One region of the Ensifer sp. ENS09 genome, then DNA from elsewhere that is predicted to be linked to it. Evidence: riboswitches for the same ligand, from Rfam matches in the RefSeq annotation. Region 1 holds a riboswitch; the other holds the start of a gene.

Region 1 (14,744 bases):
GGTGGGGGAGTGTTCCAGTGCTGACAGGGCGATCGCGTCCCATTGGTTGAGGATATGCTCGGCGTCGTAGCGCCTGACATTGGCTTCGGCGTTGGCGCCGAGGCGGGCGCGGAGGGGCCCGTCGGCCATCAGCTTGGAGAGGGCGGCGGCCAGGGCGTCGATGTTGCCGTTTTCGACGAGGATGCCGTCTTCGCCTTGGGCGATCATGTCGGTCGGGCCCCAATCGCAGGCAAACGAGACGACGGGGAGGCCTGCGGCCATGGCTTCGAGCAGGGCGATGCCCCAGCCTTCGTAGCGGGACGACAGAACGAAGAGGTCGGCGGTCTCGACCCAGAGGCCGGGTTTCGGCGTAACGCCCGGCATTTCCACTCGCTCAGCAAGGCCAAGCGCGTCGCGCTGGGCTTCCAGCGCTTTTCTCGCTTCGCCTTCGCCCCAGATGACGAGCTTCCATTCCGGGTGGTCACTGGCCACCTTGGCGAAGGATTCGAGGAGCAGGTCGAAGCCTTTTTGCTCCGTCAGCCGGCCGACGGCGGTGAGCACATTGTTGCCGCGCTTCTTTTGCCAGCCGGCGGGCAGGTTGATGGCATTGGCGATCACCCGCCCGTGGCGGCGAACATCCGGCGGGAAATAGTCGAGGGCCCCCTTGGTCATGGTCACCAGCGCAAAGGCGCGGGGGTAGAGGCGAAGCTGCAGCCATTTCCAGAAGGGGCCGAAGGGCTGCACCGCCGGGTTGTTGCGCTCGGACACGATCACCGGAAGCCTGAGGCCCCGTGTTGCAAGAAGCGCCAACACGTTCGTGCGCGTCAGGAAGCTCAGGACGAAGTCGGGACGAGTGCGGCTGATGGTCGAGCGCAGCCGGTAGAGCCTTCGTGCCACCAGCCAGGCGGCACGCAGCTTGCCGGCCTTCTGGGCCGGCACGTCGAGCCGCTCGATGGCGACGCGTGGATCGAGCCGGTAATAGGGGGCGGAGGTTGGTGCTTCGAGCGTGATCACCGTGACAGCGCAGCCGAGGCGGGCCCAGTGGCTGGCAACGAGGCTGACGACGTGCTCGGTGCCGCCAGCGCCGAGTGCGGAAACGATGATGGTTATGCGCGCGCCAGCGATGCCGGCGGCTCCGACGATGTCGGTACCCGTGCCCTGATCCAATTTGGATTGCCCCTCGCTCTCCCCTTCTTATTATTAACAACTCCTTAAATTCGCGCAATGGGACTTTCGCAGTGTGGTAAACACGCCGGCGCGCAGCGATCGCGGCTTCCCGGCCGTCCGGGTCAGGTGGCGGACCTTGAAAAGTTCTCAACCGGTGGGACGATTGCGGGCGCCGAGCGCCTGCGGCGCGCGCAGGAGGAGGGGGAGGTTTCGGGCAATGCCGGTCGGCGATGCGCTTGGGGCGGAGGATCACAAAAAAATGCCCGCTGCAGGCGGGCAGTTTTGGAGTGGGCGCATACGCTCAAACATGTTGCGCCTCGCTCCAAGGTGGCCGTCAGAGGTCAAGGATCTGTAAATGCGCGATAGCTAAAAATGGGGAATGAGGGAAATCCTTCATTCCGGCCCGCCGGCCGTGCTGCGGATTTCGGTGACGAGCCGGCGGCGAGGTCGATTTTTTTCTCGGGGGGTATCAGCCGTGGCGTCAGCCGGAGATTGCCACCGGGCGTGGTGGTGCGGAGGCGGCAGAGACGGATCGCCGTTCGCCGATGGCGCGATACGGACGCCTCGGCAAGCCTTTGCTTTTCCGAAATTGTTTCGCTGATAGCCCACGCCGATGCTGTGCGCCTGTTGTCCGCAAGGCACCGACGTCCGTCAGCGCATGGCGAAAGTGGCCGGCACAACCATGGCGGAAAACTCCGCGAAAGGAATTTTTAATTTAAGCAATGAATAATGAAGTAGGGGGTTGAAGATCGCCGCCTTTTCGCCCTATGGAAGCCCCGGGCGGCTGGACCGCTATTCGAAAGGACGTTTATGCGAATCAAATCCGCATGTGCCGGCGCAAGCCGCACCGCCGTTTCGGGTTTCAAGTTTCTCGTACCGACAACATCAGTTCTCAGCCTCCTGCTTCTGTCCGCCGGCTGCTCGTCGACGGTCATCAGCGAAACGCCGCTGTTTGCTTCGGGCCATTCGAGCGCCTATGCGAGCCCGGCGATCAAGGTTCGCAAGGAAGCGAAGGATCTGAAAGTCGCCGAGGCGGACGAGGATATCGTCGAGCCAGCGCCGACGCGCAGACGCACGACCGCCTATCTCGGCCGCGCACCCTACATCTGCTCGCCGAGCGGCTTCGGGCGCACGTCGCACTGCTTCCTGAGAGCATCGCTCTAACGGCCTTTCGCGTTCGGGAAGCCGGGCGCAACCGATCATGGAGATTGCGCCGGTCGACAGCCGTGGCGGTCGGCGTTTTCGCCATCCGGGCATGATGCCCACGGCCTCGCGGTCGCACAGGTTTCCAGCGCGCAGCAAGCCATGTCTGATTTCATGCGGTGCCACATGTGGCCTGCCGGAGAATATCGTTGCCTATTGCAGTTCCAAGATCGGTCCTCGGCGCTGGCGCGTTGGTGCTTCTGGCGGTTGCCGGAGCCACCCCGGCCTACGCGCAGGATCCCTTAGACGGTATCGACCGAACGATGACGACCGCCGCCATCACGCCTGAGGCAAGAGGGCGGGAAGCGCGGACGGTGGAAATCGGTGTCTACGACCCGCATGACGCGGTCGCAGACAGCGATGCGCTGACGCTCGAGCATGTCTTCGTCTACTGGCAGAAGCCGGATCGGGCGCAGCTGAAGCGGAAATTCGCGAACGCGGCACGACAGGGGCGGGCGCTGATGCTGTCGGTCGAACCCTATACCCACGCCGCCGACTGGCGCGCCGGTGGCAACCGGCTGTTTGCCGATATCGGCAAGGGCCGCTTCGATCGCGAGATCACCGACATTTGCACGCGCGCCGCCGATTTCGGCGGACAGGTCTACATTCGCTGGGGCCATGAGATGGAAGAGCCCGGCGAGCGTTATCCCTGGGCGCGCCGCGACAGCGAAGGCTACAAGGCGGCGTTCCGCTATTTCGTGCGCAAATGCCGGGAACTGGCGCCGGCTGCACGCTATGTCTGGTCGCCGAAGGGCCACCGCAATCTCGCGTCCTATTATCCGGGTGACGATGTCGTCGACGTCGTCGGCATCCCGATCTGGGGCCTGCAGAAGATGGACGTCGACTATTGGGGCCGCGAGCGCCGCTTCGGCGAAGCGCTGAAAGAAAAATACCAGCGGGTATCGGGCTTCGGCAAACCGGTCATGATCGCCGAGCTCGGGGTATCCGGCTCGGCCGATTACAAGCGTGCCTGGTATGCCGAAATCCTTGACCAGCAGACCTATCGCCGGGCCTTTCCGCTGCTGACGACCGTTGTCTTCTTCAACGACAAGGAGCCGTACAAATGGCCGCTCGGCTATGGCGCGCCGGACTGGCGGCTCGACAAGGCGGCGCTCAAGGCGCTTGCCGACCGCGGGCAGAAAGAAGCGGCCGAACTCGCGGACTGATCGCCGCGCGCGACTTTAAATCTTGCTGATCGCAGCAGAGACGCCTTCGGTCGGGGCGACGCGCCGATCGTCCTTCGGCGCATCGTGAAAGTTTCAAACTCCGAGCCCTTGATGTGCCGGACCACGCTTGTGGTTCCGGATCATCCTGGTCGCCGGATCAGGCCAGCAACAGGCCCGATTCCCGGGCGGCTGCAGCAAAGCAGCGGCTCGCCCGGTCCGTACTCGTCAATCCATCCAGCGCATCCAGGCAACGCCTCAGGGCTGCGCGATATTCCCGTCCACGACGGCCCGGCCATTGCCGGAGCAGTTCCACGGCCTCGAACACCGTTCTGACCACAGTCTGCCGTCTCGCCGATAGTTTCAGGGGGATGGGCGTGGGAAAGAGTTTCTCGCTCATTGTATTCCTCGTTCACAGTCTTTTCGAGCGAGAGGGCAACGCGAGAGCGACGGGATGGTTCCACGTTGCCGGTCGATTTTTGTCCGTGCCGACGGCAGGCGGCGTCTCTTCGGCTTTGCGAGCGGGATCTTTTCGCGGGCGCATCTTCGCCGATGGCGGACGAAGGGACGCGCGGCAGGAAGCGATGTGGCGTTCGGACGGATGTTGAAAAGTTTCGAAAATCCAGGCCCGGCGCAGGTTGTGGCCGCCTAACGGGACCACTAGGGTGCAAGCGGGATCAGAGTTCCAGTGCAGCCTTCAGGTCGGTCGATTTCAGAACGCGCAGGTCGAGGTCGGCTTCGATATGGTCGATGTGGTGGACCATCAGCCGTGCGGCTGCGTCGATGTCGCCGCGCTCGATGGCGTTGACGATCTCGTCGTGTTCGCTGTGGCCGCAGCTCGAAACGGTCGATTGTCCGTAAAGTGCGATGACCAGCGAGGAGCGGGCGACCAGCTCATCCATGAAGCGGCGCAGGATCGCGTTGCCGGAGAGGTCGGCAAGCGCCAGGTGGAAATCGCCCGATGCCTTGATCTCCGCACGACGGGCCGATTGGCCGCGCTGTTCGGTCAGTTGCCGCTCGGCTGCCAGCATGCGCCTCAGTTCGGCAATCTCCGCCTTGCCGATCCGGGCGGCGGCGGCGCGCACGACACCGGGCTCGATCAGCCGGCGGGTCGCAAAGATCTGGCGCGCCTCGTCGATGGACGGGTGGGCGACGAAAGCACCGCGGTTCTTCTCGACGTTGACGAGCCCTTCATAGGACAAAGCCTGCAGAGCGGCGCGCACCAGGGTGCGGCTGACATTGAAGAGTTCGCCGACGTCGCCTTCCGAAAGCTTGGTGCCAGGCGCAAGCCGCCGCTCGACGATCGCATCGCGCAACGTATCGCGGATATGCTGACTGCCGATGTCGGTGGTCGGGTCGGTGGCCAGTTCGGCCTGATGGGGCGTGGTGGTCAAGGACATGAATCGATCCGCGAAGCAACGCGCCATCTTATCGTCGGACGAGGCGAAGGGAAACGACAATCTGACGCGCAAAGGTTGCGTGGGATTGCGCGGGATCGTCAGGTCAGGCGAGGCTACTTGTCGAGTTCCGGATAGACCCGGTCGAGGAAGCCGGGCCGCAGTTTCTCGCCGACCAGGCAGTCGGGGGCCGGGAAGGCATCGACATAGCGTATCGTCGGCGGCGGTTGCAGACCGCTGACTTCGAGCACCAGTTTCTGGCGGATCGCGATGGAAAAGTCTTCGGGCTCGTGCACCGGCAGCACGAAGGAGCCGGGGCCGCCGATGACACATTCGGCATAATACTGGTCGAGCGGGCCGGTGGAAACCGACGGGCGGATGAGGATCGCGAGCCCGTTGATGGTGATGCCGCGCGCGATCGCGGTCTCGCGGGCCGGAAGCACCGGCGGGCCGATGTTGTTCGGCCCGTCGCCGGAGATGTCGATGACCCGCCGCACGCCGCTGTAAGCGTTGGAATCGATCAGTGCGGTGCCGTAGGTAATGGCGTTGGAGATCGAGGTGCCGCGCCGGGTGCCGACCGGGCGCTGCTCGATCAGCTTGGCGAAGGCATCGGCGTCGGCGGCGGTGTCGATCACCCGCCAGGCGACGACGGAGGATTCGTTCACCGTTCCGGCCCATTCGAAATAGCCGATCGCGATGCGGCCGAGCTGGCCGCTTTCGACGGCATCGAGAAAGTCGCGGTGCCGCAGCGCCTCGACATAGCCGGCCCGCTGGATGCGGGCTTCGTCGAGATCCATCGAGCCGGACATGTCGACCGCCAGGATCAGTTCGACGTCGACATTCGTCGCCTCGGCGGTCGATGGGCTCGGGCCACCACTCAATGAAAGGAGTAACGCCAACACGCTCAACATCGCTTCAACCAGTCATTGCGCGCGGTCAGATTAGAAGACTGTAACACAAGATTGGATTTCGGCGACCGTTTGGGTGTAGTTGGCCTTCACTAAAGAGTGATTTTGCCGGGTCATGCATGAGCCCGGATGCCGGTCGGGAAAGGCGGGATGCAGCAGCGTAGCGAAAATACCGAGCGATTTCAGATCGATCGATTGCAGCAGGCGGCGTTCGGCTATTTCCTCGAACATTCCGATCCGGTCACCGGGCTGATCGCCGACACCGCGTTGCCGGGCGCGCCGGCGAGCATCGCTGCGACCGGCTTCGGCCTTTCCTGCTACCCGGTCGGCGTCGAGCGCGGCTGGCGTTCGCGCAGCGATGCGGCGCGGCGGGTGGTGACGATCCTGCGCTTCCTTGCCCAAGGCCCGCAGTCCCGCCACCGGCAGGCGACCGGCTATCGCGGCTTCTACTACCACTTCCTCGACATGCGGACCGGCGAGCGCGCCTGGCAGAGCGAGCTTTCAACCGTCGATACGGCGCTGCTGATCGCCGGCGTCCTGACCGCTTCCGCCTATTTCCGCCGCGATGATGCGGTCGAAGGCGAGATCCGTGCGCTTGCTGACCGGCTCTATGCGCGGGTTGACTGGCGCTGGGCGCTCAATCGCGGCGATACGCTGACGATGGGCTGGCGGCCGCCGGGGCGGTTTTTGAAACATCGCTGGCGGGGCTATAGCGAAGCGCTGCTGCTCTATGTGCTGGCACTCGGCGCGCCCGAGCATGCGATCGAACCGGAGCATTATGCGGCCTATGCCGAGGCCCATGACTGGATCCCCGTCGAGGGCCGGCCGCACCTTCATGCGGCGCCGCTCTTCATCCATCTCTTCCCGCAGGCCTGGCTCGATCTGCGCGGGCTGGCCGACCGACCGATGCGGGAGCGGGGAACGGATTATTTCGAAAATACCCGGCGCGCCATAGCGTTGCAGCGGGACCATGCGCGTTCCAATCCCGGACACTTTGCCGGATATGGCGAACACCTGTGGGGTCTCAGCGCCTGCCATGCGCCGCGCGTCCGTGTGCGCCTTCGCGATGGCCGCCAGCAGCAGCTTTTCGGCTATGTCAACCGCGGCGCGCCCCACGGCCCTGATGACGGCACGCTCGTGCCCTGGGCGCCGCTTGCCTGCCTGCCGTTCGAGCCTGAGGCGGCGCAGGCCTCTCTCGCGCATATGGCGGAGAGTTATCCCGGACTTCTGAACGAGGGGCGGTTTCCCGGCGGCTTCAACCCGAGCCTTGGTGGCGGCGGGCCGGAGGGCTGGATCGATGCGCGGGTGGTCGGTCTTGACCAGGGCCTCGTTGTCATGATGATCGAGAACTGGCGAAGCGGCCTTGTCTGGGCGCTGATGCGCGGCATACCGGCGATCCGCCTCGGCCTTCAACGAGCCGGCCTCGACGGTGGCTGGCTGCGGCAGGGGGAGGGTGCGCGTGGCAATCCGCCCGCATCCAGCGCCAAGGGGTGAGGATGGGCGACGGAGACGGCATGCGCTTGAACGACCACCGGCCGACAGCGGAGATCGCGGCCCCCTTTGCGCAGCAGGCGCTGGCCGTCGCGGACCATCTGCGTGCCCAGTTTCCGGAGGCTGCCGTCTCGCTCGGGTCGGCGGCGAGCGAATTCAGCGCGCCGGACGACTTCTGGGCTGCGGGCAGCGCTGGCCTTGAGGCGGGGCTCGCCTATCAGGATTTCTTCGGGGTCGGCATGACCGACCGGATCCGTGCGGCGCATCTGATCGCCTTCTATAGCCGTCAGCTGAGCGTGGTCCTTGGCGCGTTCCATCTCGGTGCCGGGCTGCAGCTGGAGGTCGCCGGGATTCGTTTCGAGGATTGGGCACGGCTTCACCGTGGTGCCGAAGTCGCGGGCAAACGCTATCGTTTTTGCCTCCAGCCGCCGGCGACGGAGCGCAAGGGTCGGGAGGAGGACGTCAGCGTTTTCGAACAGGGCTTCATCGCTCATCTGACGCCCGTCATTGCTGTCCTGAAGGCACGGACGGGCCTCTCGAGCGGGGCGCAGTGGCGGCTCGCGGCGGATGCCCTGGCTGGCGCGTTCCTCGAAATCGGCCGTGCGATCGGGGATGAGGCGCGCGGCATGGCCGAGGCGCTGGCAATCGTCAAGCGGCCGGGCTCGCGGCTCTATTCTGATGAGCTTTGCTACGAGCAGATTGCGGCCGTCGATCCGGCAAGTGGTGAACACATTTCGCGCCAGTATCGGATCCGCTGCGGCTGCTGTCTGTATTTCAAGACGGAGGGCGGCAGCTTCTGCGACACCTGCGTCCTGCTGGAGCCGGAAGATCGCCGTGCGCGGCTGGCGGCGCATCTCATGCAAAACGGCGGGGCCTGAACCCCGCCGTCGGTTTGCTGACAATCCGTGATCGGCGATCACTATGCTTTGACGAAGCGCTCGTTGATGAAGCCGGAGACGACGCCGAGCACGATCCAGAAGGCGAGCGTGGTGGCGAGTGCGGCAACCGCAAACTCTGCGCCGAGCACGGCCGGAACGTTGCTGGTGATGTCGAGCGGCTGCGGCGCACCATAGACATGGGGCGCTGCGATCAGCACGAGACCCGCGACCTTGGAGACGATCTCCTCGCGCAGGACGACGAGATAAAGGCCGACGGCCGAAAGCGCCACCGTTGCGAGCCACCAGGTCTGGCGGTCGCCCAGTTCGGCGGCCGGAAAGCCAGGCAGTTCCGGCGGCAGGCCGATCGCCGGCAACATGTGCACGGCAAGCCAGCCGCAGGCGCCCCAGAGCGCGCCGTTCCGAAGCGTGATCGGGTAGCCGATCACCAGGCTGACGCCGGCGAGCAGCAGGCCGAAGCCGGAACCGGTGACGAGGTTCGCGATCAGCGTGCCGGAGAAGCGGCTCATGCCGAACATGATGCCGCCGTCCTCGTGCTCGCCCTCATGGGCATAGGCGGGCGTGATCGGCGACAGCGCGTCGAGCAAGGCGCCGAGCGGCGACACGGCTTTGAGCGACGAATGCTGGTCGTGGTTTTCCGCGGCAGGCTGTGCCGCACCCGGCTGGGCGGCGGGCTGTTCGGTGGGGGCCGGAGCCTCGCCTTCGAATTCTTCCGCATGCAGGATCAGCGGCGTGACGCGCAATTCCTGGGCGCCGGTCATGAAGACACCGGCAATCAATCCAGCCACGATCGCGGCCAGAAGCGTTCTGACAATCATCTTGAAATCCCTCGATAACGACAAAAGCCACGCGCTGCGGCGTGGTCCTTGAGCCTTCCCATTTTGCCTGTGCTGCGGATGGCTTTCGCACGCCGGAAAAACCGGAATGCACACAAACCGACATCCGGCTCGTGCCGGATGCGTTCAGGTCCGCAGATTGTTCGATGCGGAACGTTGTTCACGTTCCGAGGCATCGGTCAGTGGCAGGGGAAGCCGTAGGAGTGGCGGGTGTCGTGCGCCGTGTCGTGCAGCACGGCCGAGTTGGCAAGGCCGGCGCCGAAGACGAGGAATGCGCCGATGAAGAGCGCGATGACGCCAGCGGTCAGACGATCGCTGAGGGAGAGCGGGGTGCTCGAAATGGTAGACGTAGCCATGACAACCTCCGTGATGGCATCGGGAAATTCCCGGTTGGGCCCTATGCCCGCATCGAGTGGCAGGTTTCCTGGCTCACGGCGTTGGGCTCGATGCCCTCGATCTGCCTCGCCTTCCCAGCTCGGCCGCCCTCTCGCGGTCTTGCCAGTGGCTTCTTCCGGATCGCTCCGGAACGGTGGATCGACGTCGCTCTACAGTCGCGGGGTCGGCCGTGATTTGAATGCCCAGATTGGGTCCATCCGTCACATTCCCGTTTACTCCCGAAACACGTTCGCGTCCCGGGAACCAATCGATCCCAGATGATTAGGATTGTGTCATGGAGTTGTCAATTGAGTGCGCGCCGCCGCGCGGTCCATCCGCGACAAAATCCTTGATGGTCATGCGTTTGTAGGCCTCGACGATCTGGTCGCCCTCGGCGCGCTCGACCGAGACCGCAAGCCGCATGGTGCAGTCGCCGAGATGCATGATCAGGAAGGCGGCGCTGTCGATTTCCTCGCGCGGCGTCGCCGGCACAAGCCGGGCCCAGACATCGGCAAGCAGCTTTCCGCCGGCGCGGCTTTGCGCAAGGTCGATTTCGCGCAGCGCCTTGTCGGCCTGCATCGCCGACCAGATGTCGCGCATGACCGGCTCGGCGAGGAACATCTCGTAATAGATGTCGAACAAGAGCGAGAAGGCGTCGCGCAGCTCGGCGATCGAGGTCACCTTGGCCAGTTCGGCCGCGATACACTCGTTGCAGACCGCATTGTAGCGCTCGGCGAGCGTGCGCACGATTGCCGCCTTGTCGGGGAAGTACTGGTACAGCGAGCCGATCGAAATCCCAGCCTTCTCAGCGACTTCGCTCATGCGCATGGCGTCGCTGCCCTTTTCCTGGATGAGCGCCGTCGCGCAGGCGAGGATCTGCTCGACGCGCTCGCGACTGCGCTTCTGGCTCGGTGTCCGGCGCAGTGCGGGCTCGTCGTCGGCGGGAAGCGTGGCGGGGCTTGCATCTGGAATCATGAGTAATGCTCACATTTTGACTTGACTCCTAAAATACGAGGATTTATCACATTTGCAAATGTGAGAGATACTCATATTTTTTGGTGGAACCTCAGGAGGAAACGATGTCTCAGAAAATCACACTGGTTTTGGGCGGTACCGGCAAGACGGGGCGGCGGGTGGCCGAGCGCCTTCGGGAGCGGGGCATAGCGGTCCGCATCGGTGCCCGTTCGGCGTCGCCTTCGTTCGATTGGACGGATGAGGTGACCTGGGCGCCGGTCCTTGAAAACGTCGATCGCATCTATGTCTGCTTCCAGCCGGATCTGGCGGTACCGGGCTCCGTCGAGGTGATCGCCAAGTTCTCGAGCCTTGCCGTCAGCGCCGGCGTCAAGCGGCTGGTGCTGCTGTCGGGGCGCGGCGAGGACGAGGCGGAAGCGGCCGAGCGCGCGCTGCAGGCCTCCGGCGCCGACTGGACGGTAATCCGGGGCAGCTGGTTCTTCGAAAACTTCGACGAAGGGTTCCTCGCCGAGGGTGTCTTGAGCGGTTCCGTCTTCCTGCCCGTGGACACGGTGACCGAGCCTTTCATCAGCTGCGACGACATTGCCGACGTCGCTGTCGAAGCGCTTCTCGACGACCGCCATGTCGGCAAGGTCTATTCGCTGACCGGCCCGCGGCTGATGACCTTTGCCGACGCCGTGGCCGAAATCGCCGCGGCTGCCAACCGCCCGATCTCCTATCAGGCTATACCGGTTGCCGACTTCGCTGCACACTTGCAGGCCGACGGCGTGCCTGATGACTATGTCGAGCTCATCCGCTATCTCTTCACCTCGGTGCTCGACGGGCGCAATTCAAACCTGACGTCCGATGTCGAGCATGTGCTTGGGCGGCGTCCGCGTGACTTTGCAGCCTACGCTCGGGAAACCGCAGCAACTGGTGTTTGGAGTCTTGCCGCATGATCCCCCTGATCCCCGCTCTGGCGTTTGCCGCCGCGATCGGTTCCGGCCTGATGGCCGGGCTGTTCTTCATCTTCTCGGTCTGCATCATGCAGGCCCTGTCGCGGCTGCCGCCGGAGCAGGGGATCGCTGCGATGAATGCGATCAACGTCGTGATCCAGAACCCGATCTTCCTCAGCGCCTTCATGGGCACGGCGTTGCTCGCCCTGGCGCTCATCGTCGTCGCCTTCCTCTCGGGCGGTGAGGGCCGGTGGTGGCTTGCCGCCGGCGGTGTCGCCTATGTCGTCGGCGTGCTGCTGGTGACCATCGTCTTCAACGTGCCGATGAACGACGCGCTCGCCGCGGCAGCCCCCGGTCAGGCGGCGACCGATCTCTGGCATGAGCGCTATCTGACCGATTGGGTCTGGTGGAACCACGTGCGCACCTTCGCGTCGATCGGCGCGCTGGCGTTCTTCATTGTCGGTTTCGCCCGCGCCTGACGAAAAGCGCCGGCAAGTGGATCCTTGCCGGCGCCTGCACGCGTCTTGACCTCTGAGCCCATCCCGCCGTCAGGGCTTGGGAATACGCGCGTCATACTGCGCTTCAAGGTCGGCAAACTTGCTCCAGAAGGCCGCCGGCTTTTCGCCTTCCAGCAGCGCACGCAGAATGTCGAGATGCACGTGCCAGCCGGCGGAGAAGCTGGTCATGATGGCGCGGTCGGCGATGCGCTTGTGGGTGACGACGAGCAGCACCTTGTCGCCGCGGGGGCTGAGTTCGAAGCGGACCTCCGAGGGCGTGCCGGTTTCTTCGTTCCAGGTGTAGGCCAGCAGCCGCGGCGGCTCCCAGGCGAGCACGTGACCGTAATTGCGCACCTCGCCGGCGTGCTCGGCATATTTCTGCGGTGGCCGATCGTCTTCCGCTGTCAGTTCCGAGTGGCGGAAGACGTGCTCGACCTCGGCCCCTTCCTTCGACCCGATCGTTCCGGACGCCATCCAGAGCCGGCGCTTGCTCTCCTCCGTCAGATAGGACCAGACCCGCTCGATCGGGCCGGGAAGCAGGCGCTCGATGCGCACCGCGTCCGGTGCGACGACACGGCCGTAATCGGCGCCGGCAAAGGCTGTGGCAGACGAAGTCATGGCTTATCCTCCGAATCAGTTTGGTTGGTGGCGTCTTCGGCGAGAAGCAGCGCCTCGAGTACGTCGATGCGGGTGCGCCAGAAGGTTTCGTAGTGGCGCATCCACTCCATGCCTGCATGCATCGGCCCGGCATCGAGCCGGCACACATGCGTGCGACCTTTCACTTCGCGGCGCACCAGACCTGCTCCTTCCAGCACCTTGATGTGTTTCGATGCCGCGGCCAGCGAGATCGAGAACGGCGCCGCAAGCTCGCCCACCAGTCTTTCGCCCTGCGAAAGGTCCTGGAGCATGGCGCGCCGCGTCGGGTCCGAAAGCGCGTGAAACACGGCATCGAGATGTGCGTTCTGATATTCAACCATATCGTTGAATGTCGTCTGGATTGGCCTAATTGTCAACCGTTCGGTTGAATTTAAAAATATCGCGAAAAAAGACCGGGCCGCGGCGGGTCGTCGTGGACGCGCCGTCCCTTCCAGGCGGCGAGCGCATCGGCAAGGTCGTCGGTCGGCACCATCTGGGCAAACTGCTCGCTCTCGACCTGCAATCCCTCGGCGATCGACATGTTGAGGCCGCGGGTGACAGCAGTGATGATCGAGCGGACGGCGAGAGGCGAGTGCGCCATGATGCGCTTTGCCAGGTCACGGGCGGACGCGATCAGTTCGTCATGCGGGACGACGCGGTTGACGAGCCCCAACTCCAGCGCGCGATCGGCCGGGAAATCGTCGCCGGTCAAAAGCAGTTCCAGCGCGCGCTTGCGGCCGGCGAGCCGCGGCAGCCGCTGGGTGCCGCCGAAGGTCGGCGGCATGCCGAGCTTGATCTCCGGCTTGGCAAAGCGCGCCTGGTCGCTGGCAATCGCCAGATGCACGGCCTCGGTGATCTCGCAGCCGCCGCCATAGGCAAGCCCGTTGACGGCAGCGATGACCGGCTTCGGAAAGGCTTCGAGCCGCGCCGTCAGGCCCTGGCCGCGACGGACGAAATCGCGCACGGCCAGGTTCACGCCCTTGGCCACGCTTTCCGAGAACTCATGAATATCGCCACCGGCGGAAAAGGCGCGCTCGCCGGCGCCGGTGATGATCACCGCGCTGACGGCGTGGTTCACCTCGATCTGGTCAAGAAGGCTCATGAGCCGGTCGATCAGCTCGTAGTTCAGCGCGTTGAGTTTCTCTGGGCGGTTGAGAGTGAGGAGGGCGATGCCCTCGGAAATCTGCAGCAGCACGGTGTTCGACATGGTTGCTCTCCGGCAGGTGTTGACGGGGAGAGGCTAGGTGAGGGAAGATGCCATGTATATTCACTAGTCGGTATACTTGAGAGATGGCGAAAGCAGAGAAATCGGCCCGGGACTTGATCGTCGCAGCGGCGGAAAAGCTGTTTTATGCCGAGGGCATCCGCGCAGTCAGCGTCGATGCGGTGGCGGAAGCCGCGGGCGTGACCAAACGCACGCTCTACTATCATTTCGACAGCAAGGACGCGCTGATCGCCGCCTATCTCGAAGGCCGCGACCAGCCCAATCTGAAACTCTTCCGCAAGTGGTTCGACGCGGGCGACGGGGACATTGCCGACAAGGTCGAGGCGATCTTCGTCAATCTGGCGCGGGCGGCGCGCCATCCGAAGTGGAAGGGTTGCGGCTTCCTGCGCACCTCGGCCGAGCTAGCCAACATGCCGGGACATCCGGCGATCCGCATCGGTGCGGCCCACAAGAAGAAGTTCGAGGCGTGGATGGCCGAGACCTTTACCGAAGCCGGCACTGCCGAGCCGGCCATGCTGGCGAAGCAGATCCTGCTGTTGCTCGACGGCAGTTTCGCCGTGGTGCTGCTGCATCGTGACGCGAGCTACATGGAGATGGCGGGCAAGGCTGCAGCGACGCTGGTGCGGGTCGCGCTTGCCGGCGCGGACGGGAAGGGATCCTGACGCGCTGCAACTTCCGCTTCAAACGGCTGCCATCGGCGGGCAGTATAGGATGCAGTGCCAGGAGCCAAACAACCATTGAGCGCCGATGTGGCCGCGCTGCGGCTCACCGAGGAGGAAATCCATGACCGTCAAGCGTATCGTCTCAAACCTCTACGCCCCGGACCCGCAGGTGGCGCGCGCCTTCTACGGCGACCTTTTGGAACTGGACGTGGTGATGGACCATGGCTGGATCCTGACCTTTGCCGCCGAGGGCAAGGCCGCGTTGCCGCAGGTGAGCATTGCCAGCGAGGGCGGCAACGATACGCCGGTGCCGGTGCTTTCGATCGAGGTCGACGACGTCGACCGCGCCTATCAGCGCGCCAAGGCAGCCGGCGTCGAGATCGTCTACGACATCACCAACGA
Region 2 (14,744 bases), 520 kb from region 1:
AGTTCGATCGCCTGGTTGTTGGTTTCCTTGCGGCGCCCCCAGAGATTGGGGAAGGCGCGCATGACGAAATCATAGGCGCGCAGGCTGGCCGGCGGCTTGCGCTTGGCAAGCTCGATCTCGGCATCGCGGATGGCCGGGTGGATGGCGCCCGCCACCTGCGCGGCGATCCGATCCTGGAATTCGAAAATATCCTCGACGGCGCCCTCGTAGCGATCCGACCAGGATTGGGTCCGGGTCTCGGCGTCCACCAGTTGCACGGAAATGCGCAGCCGGTCGCCGCCGCGTCGCACGGTGCCTTCGACCACATAGGTGACGCCGAGCTCCCTGCCGACGTCCCGCACATCGACGAAGCGCCCCTTGTAGGTGAAGGCGGACTGGCGCGCGATGACGAAGAAGTCGCGGACGCGCGAGAGCGCCGCAGTGATCTCCTCCACGACACCATCGACGAAGTAGTCGTCGCCCGGACCGCTCAGATTGTCGAAGGGCATGACCACGAGCGATGGCTGGTCCTTGCTGCGACCGACCGGCGGCACCCCGTCGAGGATGCCGCCTCCGACATCGACCTCATCTTGCCAGTCGACCCGGAAAACCAGAATGGGCCGGGGGATGTTCTTCAGGTTCCGCTCGCCGAGGCTGGTCAGCGCGAAGGGCACCTTGCCGTCGAGATGTTCGCGCACCGCCCCGGAAATGCAGATGCCCGACGGAGCGGCGATCTCCTGCAGGCGCGCGGCGATATTGACCCCGTCGCCGAGCAGATCGTCTCCCGATACGACGATGTCGCCGAGATTGACGCCGATGCGAAACTGCAGGCGGCGTTCTGTGGGCAGATCCTCCATATCGAGAAGACCGCGCTGGATTTCCACCGCGCAGCGCACGGCCTGAACCGGGCTTGGAAACTCGGCGACGAGACCATCGCCGGCACTGCCGAAGATGCGGCCGCCATGGTCACCCACCAATTCGGCAATTCGCCCCCGGCACCGATCGAGCGCGCGAAGCGTGTTTTCTTCGTCGAGCGCTGCGAGGCGACTGAAGCCGGCGACATCGGCCGCAAGGATGGCTGCGAGCTTTCGATCCACAACGGTGACCGCTCCTGCGGCGGAGGATTTCGCTGAGCCTAATATGCGCGAATTCTAGAATATTCACAGATGCCAGTGGCAAGCGAGAGCGGATGACAGCCACCGCCGAGCAATAACGCGCGCCCCGCAGTGTGAAGGCTTGCCCTGCTGCAATCTGCCGGCCCCTACACGACAGGCGGTATCAACGTCAGCACGTCGCCATCATCCGGAATGAGCAGCCTGGTCAAGGCGATGCCGTGGGCGCTGGCGGCGGCGCGCAGGTCGCCTCGGCTGACCGTCGCATGGTCGAGCGCCTCCATGTGCGTCGCAACCACGATGCTCTTCTTGGAGGCCTCGCAGACCGCGATCGTCTGCGCCGCATCCATCACGATCAGGGCGCCATCCCAGCGCGCGCCGCAGGAATGGGTAACGATCACATCCGGCTCCGTGTCGTGGATGGTCTTTTCGATGGCCGGATAGAGCACCGTGTCGCCGGCCCAGTAGACCGTCGGCTCGCCCTTGGCCTCGAGGCTGAAACCCATGACCGGCCCCATGTCCTGAACGACAGGGCCAAGGCCGTGGCTGCCGTCGCGTCGGGTAAGCTTCAGGCCCTGCCACTGCGCCTTGCCGAGGAGCGGCGTGACGTCGCGAAAACCGGCCCCGCGGATCGCCTCCTCGTCACCCGGCTGACAGAAGATCGGCAGCCCCTTCGGCAAGCGATGCTTGGCAGTGTCGTCGAAATGGTCCTCGTGCAGATGCGAGATAATGACGAGTTCGACCCCGGCAAGAATGGTATCGGTGTCGAACGGCAGCCCGACCAGCGGATTGGGCGCCCGCCCCGCAAAGGACGGCAGGCTGTCCTTCGGCCCTAGAAAGGGATCGATCAGCACCGTGTGACCGGCATAGTCGAGCTTGAGTGTCGCATTGCGGATAAGCTGGAGCTTCATGGGGTGTCCTCCCTTGCCGGAACCGGCCTTGACCATCGCGGCGATCCTTGCGCATGCGGCAGCGAAATCAAGCCCTGAAATGACGCGTTGATAACGCCGCCGCCCTTAACGCCAACCCCGTTCGATGGCGCCAGCATGCGCTGTCCGCTTCACCGCCAGCCGCAATCCCACGGCTGGCCCCTTGCGGTGCGATGACAGGCAAAGGCCCGGCCGCAGGAATGGGTGGCGGAAATCGTCATCCGGCCCCGGCCCGAGCCGCGGGCAAACATCTGCCGGAACGCAACATCGGCATTTGCGGGGCAATTGGCAAAGCTCTTTTTCTGCAGTTCGGCCGGTGGGCTGATCGCACGGGTGCCGGTGTTTTTCTGCGGTGCCTTGATCGTGCCTTGCGTCTCGCCTGGTTGCGGCAGCTTCGCCTCGCGCCGGATCGAGACGCAGCGGCCGTCCCTGGCCTCCTGGTTGCGCGCACAGACAAGCGGGCAGATCCGCGCCTTCTCCGACTTCAGGCGATCGAGCACGTCGCTGGAGGGTTCGAGCGTCGCTAGGTCGACCTTACCGAACTTGGAGAAGGCTTCGAGCGCCTTGCGACTACCTTCGCCCCAGACCCCGTCTTCGCTGCCGGCGCGACAGCCAAGCCGGTTGAGCTCGACCTGTACGGACCGGGCCAATGTCGTGTCATCGGCATTGGGCGCAGCCAGCGCCGGATCGATGGCCGCCACGGCCTGGCCACCCGCTCCGTCGGGCACGCCTTCGGAGGACGGTGCTGAAGCCCGCTCGATGATCTTGATCTTTGCCCTGGCGAGCGAAGCGAACGCACCGTCGGGATATTGCTGCAGATAGGCGTCGAAGAGGTCGCGGTCCGTCGCATCCTTGATCGTTTCCCAATAGGCAAGCTCGGCGGCCTGACCCGCCGCGGGCGCCTCGGCCGGCGCCGGCTTGCCGTCAATCGCCGGCTTCAGCACCACCTCACCGGTGAGCGAAGAATTGTCCCAGGGCACCTGCTTGCCGCCGGTTGCCGCCAGCACGTCGCGGCGCACGTCGATCAGCTCGCGGGTGATGTCGCGGCCCGGCTGGCCGAGGTGTTTCAACAGCGCCGATGTGAACGGCGAGTTCCGCCCCGATCCGTCAAGGGCGACATTGCCGGGCTGGGTGGAAAAGGCGATCAGCGTGCCGATGCCGGTGCCGACCTTGGCAAGGCCGCGGCCGACCGAGGCGGAACGCGTGCCCATCGAACGGGCGAGATTGACCGCAAGCGGATTGTCGCGGCAGGCGTCGAGCAGGATGATGTTGACCCGCGTGCTGCGCTCCATCGCCGACAGGATCAGGTTCATCGGCACCGCCTCGAATTCGAGATCGACCGAGGAAGCGAGCGTGGCATCGACGGGGGCGAGGTAGTTTTCGCCGTTCACCTGAAGGCCGTGGCCGGCATAGAAAAACAAGGCGAGATCTGCGCCGTCGAGCCGGCCGACGAAGTCGCGCACCGCACGGCGCACCCCGGCAAGGTCGAGATCCGCACCGGTCACCACCTCGAAGCCCAGACCTTCGAGCTTTGCCGCCATGTCGTGTGCGTCATTGCCGGGATTGGGCAAGGTGGCCACATGCTGATAGGCGGAATTGCCGATGACCAGCGCCACGCGCTTTTCGGCCAGCGCCTCCGATGCGAAAAGCACCAGCAGAACGGACAAGGCGATGCGAAGGAATGGCATGGTTCCCCCCGGCAATTCGCGGATGATCGCGACCACGCGTCAGCGCCAACGCCAACGCCCAAGCGTGCTACCGGCAATGCGGCCTGTCAATGCAAGGAGGGTGTCCGGCAGCTCTGACGGGCCCTGCCCGCCCGAAGGAGTGAGGCGGTCGCCGCCCTCGCCCATCCCTTGGGATTAGCAAGAGCAGCCGCGATCGCTCGCAAGGGCTTTCAGGCGCCACCAGCTACGGCGCCTGCGCAAATGTCGAATGAAGGATGGAGCCGCCGGTCAGCGGCGCGCCGGTCGCACCGCCTGAACGGAATGGAAGGTTACTTGACGACGACGTTGCCGTTGACGATCTCGACGTTTTCGTCGCCCTGCAGGCCGATGCGGTCACCACTCGGTGCGGTGACGAAACAGCCGCTCGGGCAGATCATTTCAGTCGCTCCGGATGCGATCGCCACTTCCACACGGCTTTCGCCCTCGACGACGATCAGAACGGCGGTCTCGCTGTCCTTGTTCGTGACAGTCGCGGCACTGGCAGCACCGGCCATCGGCGCGCCGGCCATCAGCAAACCGGAAAGCAAAGCAATCACAAATTTCTTCATCGCCCATCGACGCCAGACGCGCCGCCCTCTTGCCGAGCCGGCCGCCCCGTCGGTTCGCGACGCTGCGCCGGCCACCTCTTCAGCCGATGACCAGCGTAGTCGGTCACCAGAAGAATTGCATGCTTTTTATGGCAGGCCGGCTGAATAGTGGCTGAACGGTCCGTTTATCAGCGGTTTGGGTTTGCCCGGCGGCTGGCGCTCCGGCGGCTGCTTGCCCCCTCCACTTCGCGCTCCTCGTCGAGCGGCGCCGCAGCGGTAGTTTTCTTGTCCGAAGCGGTAGACTTGGCTGCGGCCCTTTCCTCGGCGGAGGTGGCGCCCTTCGGCTCGCCGACCTCTTCCGGGTGGTGGCTTTCGATGCCGGTCTGGTCCTCGACCGGCACGTCCTCGATCTTGACCGGGAACGGCGCACCGATGCCCTCGTCGCGGAACCGTTCATAGATCGAGACGCGCAGGTCGTTGCGCACGCCGCCGCCGGTCAGGACGTCGGCCACGTAGATGCGCAATTCGAAGGTCATGCGGTCATCGCCAAAGGCGGTGAAGCCGACGCTCGGCGACGGGTTCTTCAAGACCATGGGATGGGCGGCCGCGATCTCGGCGAGCAGCTCCATAATCCGGCGCGGCTCGCTGGCATAGGTGACGGTGATGGCGATTTCGGACCGGCCGAGCTTGTTGCGGTGCGTCCAGTTGCCGACCGAGGCGTTGATGAGCAGCGAGTTCGGCATCATGATCGACTGGTGCTGGAATGTCTCGATCTCGGTCGCGCGGACAGAGATGCGCTTGACGAAACCTTCGGTCGTGCCGCTGACGATCCAGTCCCCCACCTTGAACGGGCGCTCGACGAGCAGGATGAGCCCCGAAACGAAGTTCGAGACGATGTTCTGCAGGCCGAAACCGACACCGAGCGAGAGAGCACCGGCAACGAGCGCGAGGTTGGAGAGGTCGATGCCGGCCGCCGACAGGCCGATCAGCCCCGCAAGCCCGACGCCGGTATAGCCGATGCCGGTGCGGATCGAATTGCGCACGCCCGCATCGACCCGGCTGCGTGCCATGATGTTGCCGTCGATCCAGCGCTGCACGAAACGGGTGACGGCGTAGCCGAGCGCGAAGAACAGGATGCCGGCGAGGATGCCAACCAGCGAAATCGTGATCGAGCCGATCTTGATCTCGGTCACCATCCGGTAGGCCCAGGACTCGATGTCGGCGACCTGGAAGCCCCACTGCAAGAGGATCAGCGGGATGAAGAACATCACGACCAGCGCGTAGATGCTGAGGCCCGCGGCAAGGCCGATCTGGTCGAGCGCCACCTGTTCGAGATTATAGCGCCGCTCGAGATAGCGCCCGGCGGCGGTCTCGGCAAAGGCGCCCTGCTTGGCAACCGCCCGGCCGGTGAGGATGCCGATATACATCGTGACGAGGATCGCGCCCGTAATGATGATCTGCGTGGCGATGAAGCGGGCAAGACCGACATAGCCCGACACAGCGGCAATGATGAGCAAGGCGCCGGTCGCGAGCAGCGCGAAGGACACCACCCGCGGCCAGGCGCGGCCATGGGCGTCGAAGGATTCATCCTTCCTGAGCGTCGGCTTGATCCAGGCCGAAGCCATGATGATCAGGCCGATGACGATGGAGGCAATGTAGCTCTTGACGACGGTCAGCACGACAGGCGAACCGAGCGCCTCGCTGACGCCGCCGAAGAGGTAATCGAGACCGTTGACCAACGCCATGGCGAAGATGGCGATCATCAGCATCCGGGCGCCGCGATCGGACACCCGCACCAGCCGCCAGCGCGCATCGCGTGGCGAAAGCACCGCCTGGGCGAGCCTCGTCACGAAGAACACCACAACCGCCACCCCGAGCGTGATGGCGATGATCGGCGCGATGTCGGACCGCAGCACGTTGAAGCCGCGCAGGAACAGGAAGCTCGATACCGCGAAGGCGGCCGAAGCGATCGTCGGGATCAGCGTCGACCAGAACGCGACCGAGAGCCGCCGGAAGTAGCTCGGCTCCTCATCGGTAATGTCATGCTCGATCAGCGGGCGAAAGAGCCTGCGGCTGCCGGAAAGGAACACGAGCGCCGCCAGCAGCGACAGGAACAGCGCGGTCAGGAGCGGCACGCGCTTGTAGTTCCAGGCAAAGCTCAGCCAGCTCCCGACGCTGCGCGACAGCACCCGGGTCTCGTCCGCCGTCGCCGTCAGCGCGTCGTCGAACATTCCGGTCGAGACTTCGGTGTTCTTCAGAAGCGTATTGGAAAACAGCGCGCGCCTTGTCGCGGTAATGGCGTTGGACAGCTTCGTCGCCTGCACCGACAGGCCTTCCGCCTCGCCGGTCAGCGCATTGATGGCACCACGTTCGGCCATCAGCCGCTTGCGCTCGGCAGTCACGATGTCGGCTTCGGGCGGTTGCCCCTCGGCCGGCGGATCGCCAAGTTCGGTCAGCCGGGCCTTGATTTCGTCGAGGCGCGGGCGGGTCGAAACCGAAACGCCGATGATCTGTTTGGCGAGCGCGTCGACCTGAACCTTGAGGTCGGCAAGCACGATGTCGTCGTCCTTGGCTTTCTCGACCCGTTCGGTCAGTCCCTTCAATTCCTCGCCGGCCTTGGTCAGCTGCTCGGCCGCCTGGCTCTGGGCCGGTGGCGTGGCATCAGCCGGCAAGGCATCGGCCGCCGGCTGGGAATTCTGGGCAGGCTGCGTGGTTGTCGCCGCAGGTTCGGTAACACCGGGGGTCGCCCCGTTCTCCGCTGGCTGCGCCTCCTGCGCCGGCTTGCCGGCAGCAGGCTGGGCGGCGGTCTGGGACGATTGTGCCCCTTGCGGCGATTGCGCCGGCTGTGCCGATTTCTGGCCCGCCTGCCCGTTTGCCTGTGCCGTTTGTTGCGCTGTCGGCTGCGCCGCCTTCTGGGCCATGACCGGGCCGCCCACGGCAAGCGCCAGCAGGCAGACGAGAATGGCGGGCAGTTTTCCGACAGAACGCAATTTCATGATCCTTGCAGATTGAGACCGTGGTCCGGAATCGCTCCGGCCGTCTTCACGTTTCGATGTGAATACGAAAGACGGCGGAAAGATGCAAAGAACGGCGATAAATCCCCGTCAGTGCCCGCTTTCCCGTTAAAAACCGGCGCCGGGCTGCGCCAGATAGGCAAGTTCGGCCTCCGTCGACGGCCGCGCCAGGAAGGCGTTGCGATGCGGGAAGCGGCCGAACTGCTCGATCACCTCGCGGTGCCGGATGGCATAGTCGAGATAATCGGCATCGCCGAGCTCGGTAAAGAGCTTCACCGACATGGTCTGGTCGGTAAGGTTTTCCGAATGCTCGAAGGGCAGATAGACGAAGGCGCGCCACTCCGGCTTGATCGCCATGTCAGCGCCGGTGCCGACGGCAAGCTTCGCCTCGTGCAGCGCCAGGCAATCGGTGGCAAAGGCGAGCGGCGTGCCGCGATACATGTTGCGCGGCATCTGGTCCAAAAGCACGATCGCCGCCAGCCGGTTTTCCGGGCTCGCCCGCCAGATCTCGTCGACGCCCCGGGCCAGCGCCAGGTGCGACGCCTGGAAACGGCGGATGCAGGCCTGGTCGAGCTCGTGGCTCGTCCCGAACCAGTCGTCATAGGTGAGTTCGCCAAACCAGAAGTCCAGAACGTCCTGCGGCGTGCAAATGTCAGCTTCGTTCGCCATATGCTCCTCATGCGGCCCAATGGCCGATCGCTCGGCCCCCGCTAACACATAGGCCGGGACCGCCCCTTGTCCATAACTTGTTCCTACCCGCCTTACGCGCGTCGCTTCAGGATGGCAATGAAGGCGATGCCGCCGACGAGCCCGGTGACGACGCCGATCGGCATGTCCTCCGGCGCCATGATGACGCGGGCCGTCAGATCCGCAAGGATGAGCGTCAGCGCCCCGAAGAAGGCCGAAAGCGGAATGACCCTGACGTTGTCGCTGCCGGCCAGGAGCCGCACGAAATGCGGCACCATCAGCCCGACGAAACCGATCGCGCCGGAAAAGGCGACCATCACCCCGGTCAGAAGTGCGGTGACGACGAACAGCGTCAGCCGGAAGCGGCGCACGGGAATGCCCAGCGTCATCGCCGTTTCGTCGCCCATGGCGAGCGCATTGATCTCGCGCGCCCGTATCATCAGCCAGGCGAGCGAGACGAAAAGCACCCCGCCGGGATAGACGAGCTGCGACCATTGCGCCAGACCAAGGCCGCCGAGCATCCAGAAGATGACCGTGTGGGTCGCCCTCGGATCCCCAAGGAAAATCATGAGGTTGCCGACGGACGTTAAGACGAAGGCGACCGCGACCCCGGCGAGCACCAGGCGGTCGGCGCTGCTGCCGAGCACGCGGGAGACATAGGCGACCAGCACGGTTGCGAGCAGCGCGCCGGCAAAGGCAAAGAGCGGCACCGTGGCAAGGCCGAGGATCATGCCGGTGTGCAGCAGCGCCACGATCGCGCCAAGCGCTCCACCGGAGGAAACGCCGAGCAGATGCGGATCAGCGAGCGGATTGCGCGTGACCGCCTGCAGCACGGCGCCCGTCAGCCCCAGTCCGGCCCCGACGAGGCCTGCCAACATCACCCGCGGCAGGCGCACGTCCCAGACGATGCTCTCGCGGCCCGCCGACCAGAAGACCTCGACGCTACCGGGCGAAATCTTGCTGGCGATGATCGACCAGATGGTTGCAACCGGGATCTGCGCCGAGCCGAGCGATACGGCGGCCGTCACCGTCAGGAGGAGCAGCAGCAGGCCCGCGGCAAGGCCGAGACCGCTGCGGGCCACCCGTTGAGACGCGGCACGCGGAACCGCAACGGTGTCAGCCGACGTATCCTCAGCCAGCATCGGTTACAGGCCTTCGCCGTGAAAGGTCTTGGCGAGACGGGCGATGGCGTCGATGTTGCGCGGCCCCGGCGTCGCCTCGACATAGTCGAGCACGACGAAGCGATCGTTCCTGACGGCATCGACATTCTTGAATGCCGGATTGGTCTTCATGAAGGCTATCTTGTCCTCGGCCTTCACCTCGCCGTAGTTGACGATGACCACCACTTCCGGATTGCGCTCGATCACCGGCTCCCAGGAGATCTCCACCCAGCTCTTGTCGACATCGTCCATGATGTTGGCGCCGCCGGCGGCCTCGATCATCGCCGTCGGAATGCCGAAGCGGCCGGAGGTGAAGGGCTTCTCCTCGCCGGAATCATAGACAAAGACCCGTGTCGGCTGTGCCTTGCCGGCATTCGCCTTGGTGATTTCGGCAAGCTGGCGGCGGTAGCCGTCAACAAGCGTCTCGGCGCGATCCTCGACGCCGAAAATGCGGCCGAGATTGAGAAGATCGACGAACATGTCGTCCATCGTCGGCTTTGCCTTGGCCATCACGTGGATGCAGGATTCGGTCAGCTCGTAGACGCCGATCTTGAAGGGCGCCAAGGTTTCGGGCGTGACCTCGCCGCCGACCTTCATGCCGTAGTTCCAGCCGGCAAAGAGGAAGTCGGCGTCGGCGTTGAGCAACACTTCCTTGGTCGGATACTTCTCCGAAAGCTCCGGCAGTTCCTTGACGCCTTCGCGCAGCTTCTCGTCCAGCGTCTTCCAGCCGGAAACGCCGGTATAGCCGACCATGCGATCCTGCAGCCTCAGCGCCAGCATCATCTCCACCAGGTTGACGTCGTTGGCGATCGCGCGCTGCGGCGCCGCGTCGAAGGTCACCTCGCGGTTGCAGCTCTTGACCGTGACCGGATAGGCGAGCGCCGGCGTGGCGGCGGCCAGCACGAAAAGAAGGGAAAATGGGGCAATATTGATCTTCATGAAATAGATCCCTGTCGAGGAAGTGAAAAGGAAAATCGGGCGCCGCCGCCGGCGGCATTGTGAACGGTGGCAGTGACGCCGAAGGCGGCCGAAAGTTCGCCGGGGCTGAGCACCTCTTCGGGCGTGCCGAAGGCCGTCAGCCGCCCGGCAGTCAGGATCGCGACGTCGGTCGCAAACTCGGCGGCGAGATTGATGTCGTGCAGCGTCGAGACGATCGTCAGCTTCAGCGTCTGCAGCAACTCGAGGATTTCGAGCTGGTGACGGATGTCGAGATGGTTGGTCGGCTCGTCGAGGATGATGATGCGCGGCTCCTGCGCCAGCGCGCGGGCGATCAGCACCCGCTGCTTCTCACCGCCCGAAAGCGTCGAGAACTGGCGACCGGCAAGATGCGCGAGATCGAGATGCGCCAGCGCATGCTGTACCCGATCGCGGTCGAAATCGCTCCAGCCGCTCAAGCCTTCCCGCCGCGGAATGCGCCCCATCATCACGACGTCGCGCACGCTGAAGGGAAAGTCGCCGGGCATTTCCTGAAGGACGACGGCGATCGTCCTTGCTGCCTCGCGCGCCGAGATCGACCAGAGATCGATGCCATCGACCGAAACACGGCCGGAGTTCGGCTGCACCGCCCGGTAGAGGCAGCGCAGGAGCGAGGTCTTGCCGGCACCGTTCGGCCCGAGGATCGCAAGCCGGCTGCCCGCCGCGATCGAAAAGCCGATGTCCTTGACCAGCGTCAGCCCCGCGCGCGGCCCCCAGTGGAGGCCCTCGACCTTGAGTGCCGCTCCCGTCGCCGTACAGCTCATGGGTTGATCCCTCCCCGCGCCCTCATTGGAAGTGCCCGCCGAGGTCTTCGGAAACGAGCATCGCTGCGGGGATGCGGGCAAGCGTCTTGCCTTTCAACCCGCGTGGCCGCTCGGCCGCCCGCGTCATGCCATCGCCACGCTCGGCATAGGTTGTGGCAAAGCGTACGAGATCGTCGATGTCTTCGTCCGGCGAGACGTCGCCGAAGAGATAGGTTGCCTTCCCCGTCGCCTGGAAGGCGATGGTGCAGGGCCGCGTGCAGGCCGCCATGCACACCGTGCCGGCAATCGAGAAGTCACGATCGAGCGGCGCGCCGAGTGCGGCAATGCTGCCGTTCAGCCGCTTGATCAGCTCGGCACCGGGCGCGCAGGGGCCACCGGTGAAGCGGCAATCGGTGCAGACCGTTATCTTGTGCTGTCGGAAATTCGGCTCAGCCATTCCTGCCCTCCGCCGGACTGACGGCAAGAGATGGCGAAACGGCAGAAGGACGGATAGCCGTCGTGCGAAAGCCAGTTCTTTTCCATCGGAACACCCCGTCCGTTGTGGTTGATCGGTTCGATGGCAGGTCTCCTGGCTCGCGGGTCGTGGCGCATCCACGTCTTCCCGGCTGATCGCCAGTGACATGGTGTGAATGCGCTTTCCGCTCACAGTTGCGGGGGCAGCCACGGTTTCGGCCCCATCAGGGTCGTCCGTTCCGTGTTCCCTTTTCAGCCGCCTCCGCATTGTCGCGGACGCAGCACCATCACCGCCTTCCTCGCATGAATCGGCGGGGGAGACAACCGCACGGCACAGGCGGGAAGGATCTATCAACATGCGGCGTATCGTCATGCGCAATTCGTTATTAAATAACATTACATCATGCAAGCCGAAAATTGAGCGTCGGACACGATCCGACGCTCCACGGCCGGAATCCGCCTTGCGGCCGACAGGCGGCCGTGCCGCCTCAGAACTCCGGCGGAAAGAGCTCGGCCGTCAGCGTCACCGCCACCGCGGCGTTGCCCGGCAGGTTGCGCACGCCGCAGACGGAGCGGATATGGCCGGCCCTTTCGCCAAAGGCGGCAGCCAGAAACTCGGAGGCGCCGTCGAGCACCTTCGGATGATCGAGGAAATCCTCGGTGCAGGCGACATGCCCCTCCAGCCGGACGATCTGGCGAATGCGCTCGAAACGGCCGAGATGTTCGTGGATCTGCGCCAGCGCGTTGAGCACCGCCAGCTCGGCCGCCTTGCGCCCCTCGTCGATCGTCACGTCGCGCCCGAGCAGCCCCGTATGCACGAAGCGCCCGTCGAGCAGCGGCCCCTGCATCGAGACATGAAGCATCTCGCCCGCCTCGATCACCGCGCGATAAGCGCCGAGCGGCTTCGGCGGCGTTGGAAGCTGAACGCCAAGCGCCCCCAGCCTACGGATAACCTCATCCATCATTGCTCCCCCTCCTCGTCACCTTACGAACCGGCCGCGCTTGCGGAGACGATGCCGCGTTTCATCTCGACCCTTCGAAGTTCTGTCGCCCCTATCGCAAGCAGAAAGGCCCATCATTCCTTGCGCCTCCAGCCGTATGTTCAAGCATAGCCAAGAGAAAACGCCTCATGCCTCACGTTGCGAGATAACATTACGAATTACAACACCAGAGTTGAAGTTCCGGCGCGATCCGGCCGCGCGCATCCGTCTTTCGATCGCAGGCGGCGGACGCATCGCGGCGCCTGCGAGTGCGCACCCCAAGTAAAACCGCTGAAATGTAACATACGTTACGCTCACGTAACCCTATGCCGGTTGAGAATTTCGACGACCGAGGCAACAATTGCCGGAATTAAGATTGGGCATCGACGAGATCCGAAAACAAGCTCAACTTAGCCGCGCAGATCCCGAAATGAAGTGATGGCAACTCAACTTTCTGAAGGGAATAGCAGCAGTGAACCCCATCGATTTTTTCGTCGACACGCTTCGGACCTATCCACCCGTCGCCGTCTTCCTCGCCCTCGGCATCGGCTTCCTCATCGGTCCGATCAAGGTCGCGGGGTTCAACCTTGGAAATGTCACCGCCACGCTGCTTGCGGGCGTTCTCATCGGGCAGCTGGGCATCCAGGTTTCCGGTGACCTGAAATCAACGCTGTTCCTGATCTTCCTCTTCGCCGTAGGCTACGGCGTAGGCCCGCAATTCGTGCGGGGCCTAAGCACCGACGGGCCGAAACAGATCGCCTTTGCGCTCTCGGTCCTCGTGCTCTGCCTCATCGTTCCCTATCTCTGCGCGCTAATCGCCGGGCTTCCGCTCGGCTACGGCGCCGGCATGTATGCCGGTTCGCAGACGATTTCGGCGGCTATCGGCGTCGCCACGGACCAGATCAACTCGCTGGGGCTGACACCGGAACAGGCCAAGACCTTCTCCGACCAGATCCCGATCGCCTACGCGGTCACGTATATCTGGGGCACGATCGGCTCGGCGATCATCCTCGCCCAACTCGGTCCGAAGCTTCTCGGCATCGACCTTCCGGCGGCCTGCCGGGAATACGAGGCCAAGCTCGGCGGCGGCACATCCAGCGCCGAGCCCGGCATCACCAGCGCCTACCACGACTTCGGTCTTCGGGCCTACCGGATCGATGCGGCAAGCGGCCTGACCGGGACGCCGGTCAAGAACCTGCTTCCCGGCATCCGCGTCTATGTCGAGCGGGTCCGGCGCGGCAGCGAGATCATCGAAGCGGACGGCAACACCGTACTGCAGCCCGGCGACGTCGTCGCCTTCTCCGGCCGGCGTGCCCTGCTCGTCGAGAATCTCGATTCGAAGCTTGTCGAGGTCGAGGACAAGGAACTGCTGAATGCCGAAGCCGAAGTCCTCGATGTCTACGTGACCAGCAAGGCGCTCGCCGGCAAGACGCTTGCGGAAGTCAGCACCATGGACTGGGCGCGTGGCGTCTATGCCCGCAAGATCATCCGCTCGCTGGTCGAGATCCCGGTCTTGCCCGGGACCACCGTCGAGCGCGGCGACATCGTTACCATCGGCGGGGCCAAGCAGCATGTCGAAGCCGCGATCAAGGCGCTCGGTTTTGCCGACCGTCCCGTCGAGACGACCGATATCGCCTTCCTCGGCTGGGGGCTCTTCATCGGCGCGATGATCGGGGCGCTTACGATCACGATCGGCGGAATCCCGATCGGCCTTTCGACTTCCGGCGGCGCGCTTTTGGCGGGCCTGGTGCTCGGCTGGCTGCGCACCACCTACCCCGCCTTCGGGCGGATCCCGTCGCCGGCGCTCTGGCTGATGAACACGCTCGGCCTCAACATCTTCATCGCCGTCGTCGGCATCGGCGCCGGACCCGGCTTCGTCGCGGGTCTGCAGGAGGTCGGCATATCGCTGTTTATCTGGGGCGTGGTGGCAACCTCGATCCCGATGATCGCCTCGGTGCTCATCGGCCACTACGTCTTCAAGTTCCACCCGGCGATCCTGTTTGGCGCCTGCGCCGGGGTCAGGACGACGACGGCAGCGCTCGGCATGATCCAGGAGGCGGCCAAGAGCAAGGTTCCCGCCCTTGGCTACGGCATGCCCTACGCCATCGGCAACACGCTGCTCACCATCTTCGGCCTCGTCATCGTCATCATGCTCGCCTGAGGCGGGCGACAGTCGGGACCACCGATCACAATTCACAGATCACAGGGAGTGTGGATCATGTTGGACAGAAAATTCTACGACAGCATCTCCGATCTCAGCCCGTTCGAAATCAAGGACGAACTGATCAAGCTCGCCAAGACGAGCTCCCAGAAGGCCGCCAAGGCCTTCCTCAATGCCGGCCGCGGCAACCCGAACTGGACGGCGACGCGCGCCCGCGAAGCCTTCTTCCTTCTCGGCCAGTTCGCGCTGACCGAAGCCAAGCGCGCCTATTACGAT

What was found. A riboswitch is a leader RNA that binds a small molecule or an ion and turns the genes downstream of it on or off. The one in region 1 is predicted to bind cobalamin.
Region 2: linked by a shared signal. The riboswitch ahead of IB267_RS03690 (DUF1636 domain-containing protein) and the one ahead of IB267_RS06290 (CbtB-domain containing protein) in region 1 are both predicted to bind cobalamin.

What each region holds. Positions count from the first base shown of each region.
Region 1 is NZ_JACVBP010000001.1:1,257,780-1,272,523, reverse strand. Features, by position in the region: gene IB267_RS06335 (glycosyltransferase family 4 protein) at 1-1,146, opposite strand, end outside; gene IB267_RS06330 (hypothetical protein) at 1,957-2,310, shown strand; gene IB267_RS06325 (glycoside hydrolase family 26 protein) at 2,499-3,515, shown strand; gene IB267_RS06320 (DUF982 domain-containing protein) at 3,673-3,912, opposite strand; gene IB267_RS06315 (GntR family transcriptional regulator) at 4,190-4,912, opposite strand; gene IB267_RS06310 (DUF1194 domain-containing protein) at 5,026-5,820, opposite strand; gene IB267_RS06305 (glucoamylase family protein) at 5,968-7,311, shown strand; gene IB267_RS06300 (ferric iron reductase) at 7,338-8,186, shown strand; gene IB267_RS06295 (CbtA family protein) at 8,228-9,022, opposite strand; gene IB267_RS06290 (CbtB-domain containing protein) at 9,220-9,396, opposite strand; cobalamin riboswitch at 9,437-9,699, opposite strand; gene IB267_RS06285 (TetR/AcrR family transcriptional regulator) at 9,698-10,390, opposite strand; gene IB267_RS06280 (NAD(P)H-binding protein) at 10,495-11,325, shown strand; gene IB267_RS06275 (DUF1772 domain-containing protein) at 11,322-11,801, shown strand; gene IB267_RS06270 (SRPBCC family protein) at 11,871-12,437, opposite strand; gene IB267_RS06265 (helix-turn-helix transcriptional regulator) at 12,434-12,796, opposite strand; gene IB267_RS06260 (crotonase/enoyl-CoA hydratase family protein) at 12,847-13,662, opposite strand; gene IB267_RS06255 (TetR/AcrR family transcriptional regulator) at 13,746-14,342, shown strand; gene IB267_RS06250 (VOC family protein) at 14,464-14,744, shown strand, end outside.
Region 2 is NZ_JACVBP010000001.1:733,709-748,452, forward strand. Features, by position in the region: gene IB267_RS03645 (adenylate/guanylate cyclase domain-containing protein) at 1-1,076, opposite strand, end outside; gene IB267_RS03650 (MBL fold metallo-hydrolase) at 1,241-2,002, opposite strand; gene IB267_RS03655 (caspase family protein) at 2,152-3,708, opposite strand; gene IB267_RS03660 (hypothetical protein) at 4,017-4,295, opposite strand; gene IB267_RS03665 (mechanosensitive ion channel family protein) at 4,463-7,270, opposite strand; gene IB267_RS03670 (DUF924 family protein) at 7,397-7,957, opposite strand; gene IB267_RS03675 (iron ABC transporter permease) at 8,050-9,117, opposite strand; gene IB267_RS03680 (ABC transporter substrate-binding protein) at 9,121-10,074, opposite strand; gene IB267_RS03685 (ABC transporter ATP-binding protein) at 10,071-10,874, opposite strand; gene IB267_RS03690 (DUF1636 domain-containing protein) at 10,897-11,310, opposite strand; cobalamin riboswitch at 11,415-11,631, opposite strand; gene IB267_RS03695 (RidA family protein) at 11,816-12,292, opposite strand; gene aspT (aspartate-alanine antiporter) at 12,780-14,468, shown strand; gene IB267_RS03705 (bifunctional aspartate transaminase/aspartate 4-decarboxylase) at 14,526-14,744, shown strand, end outside.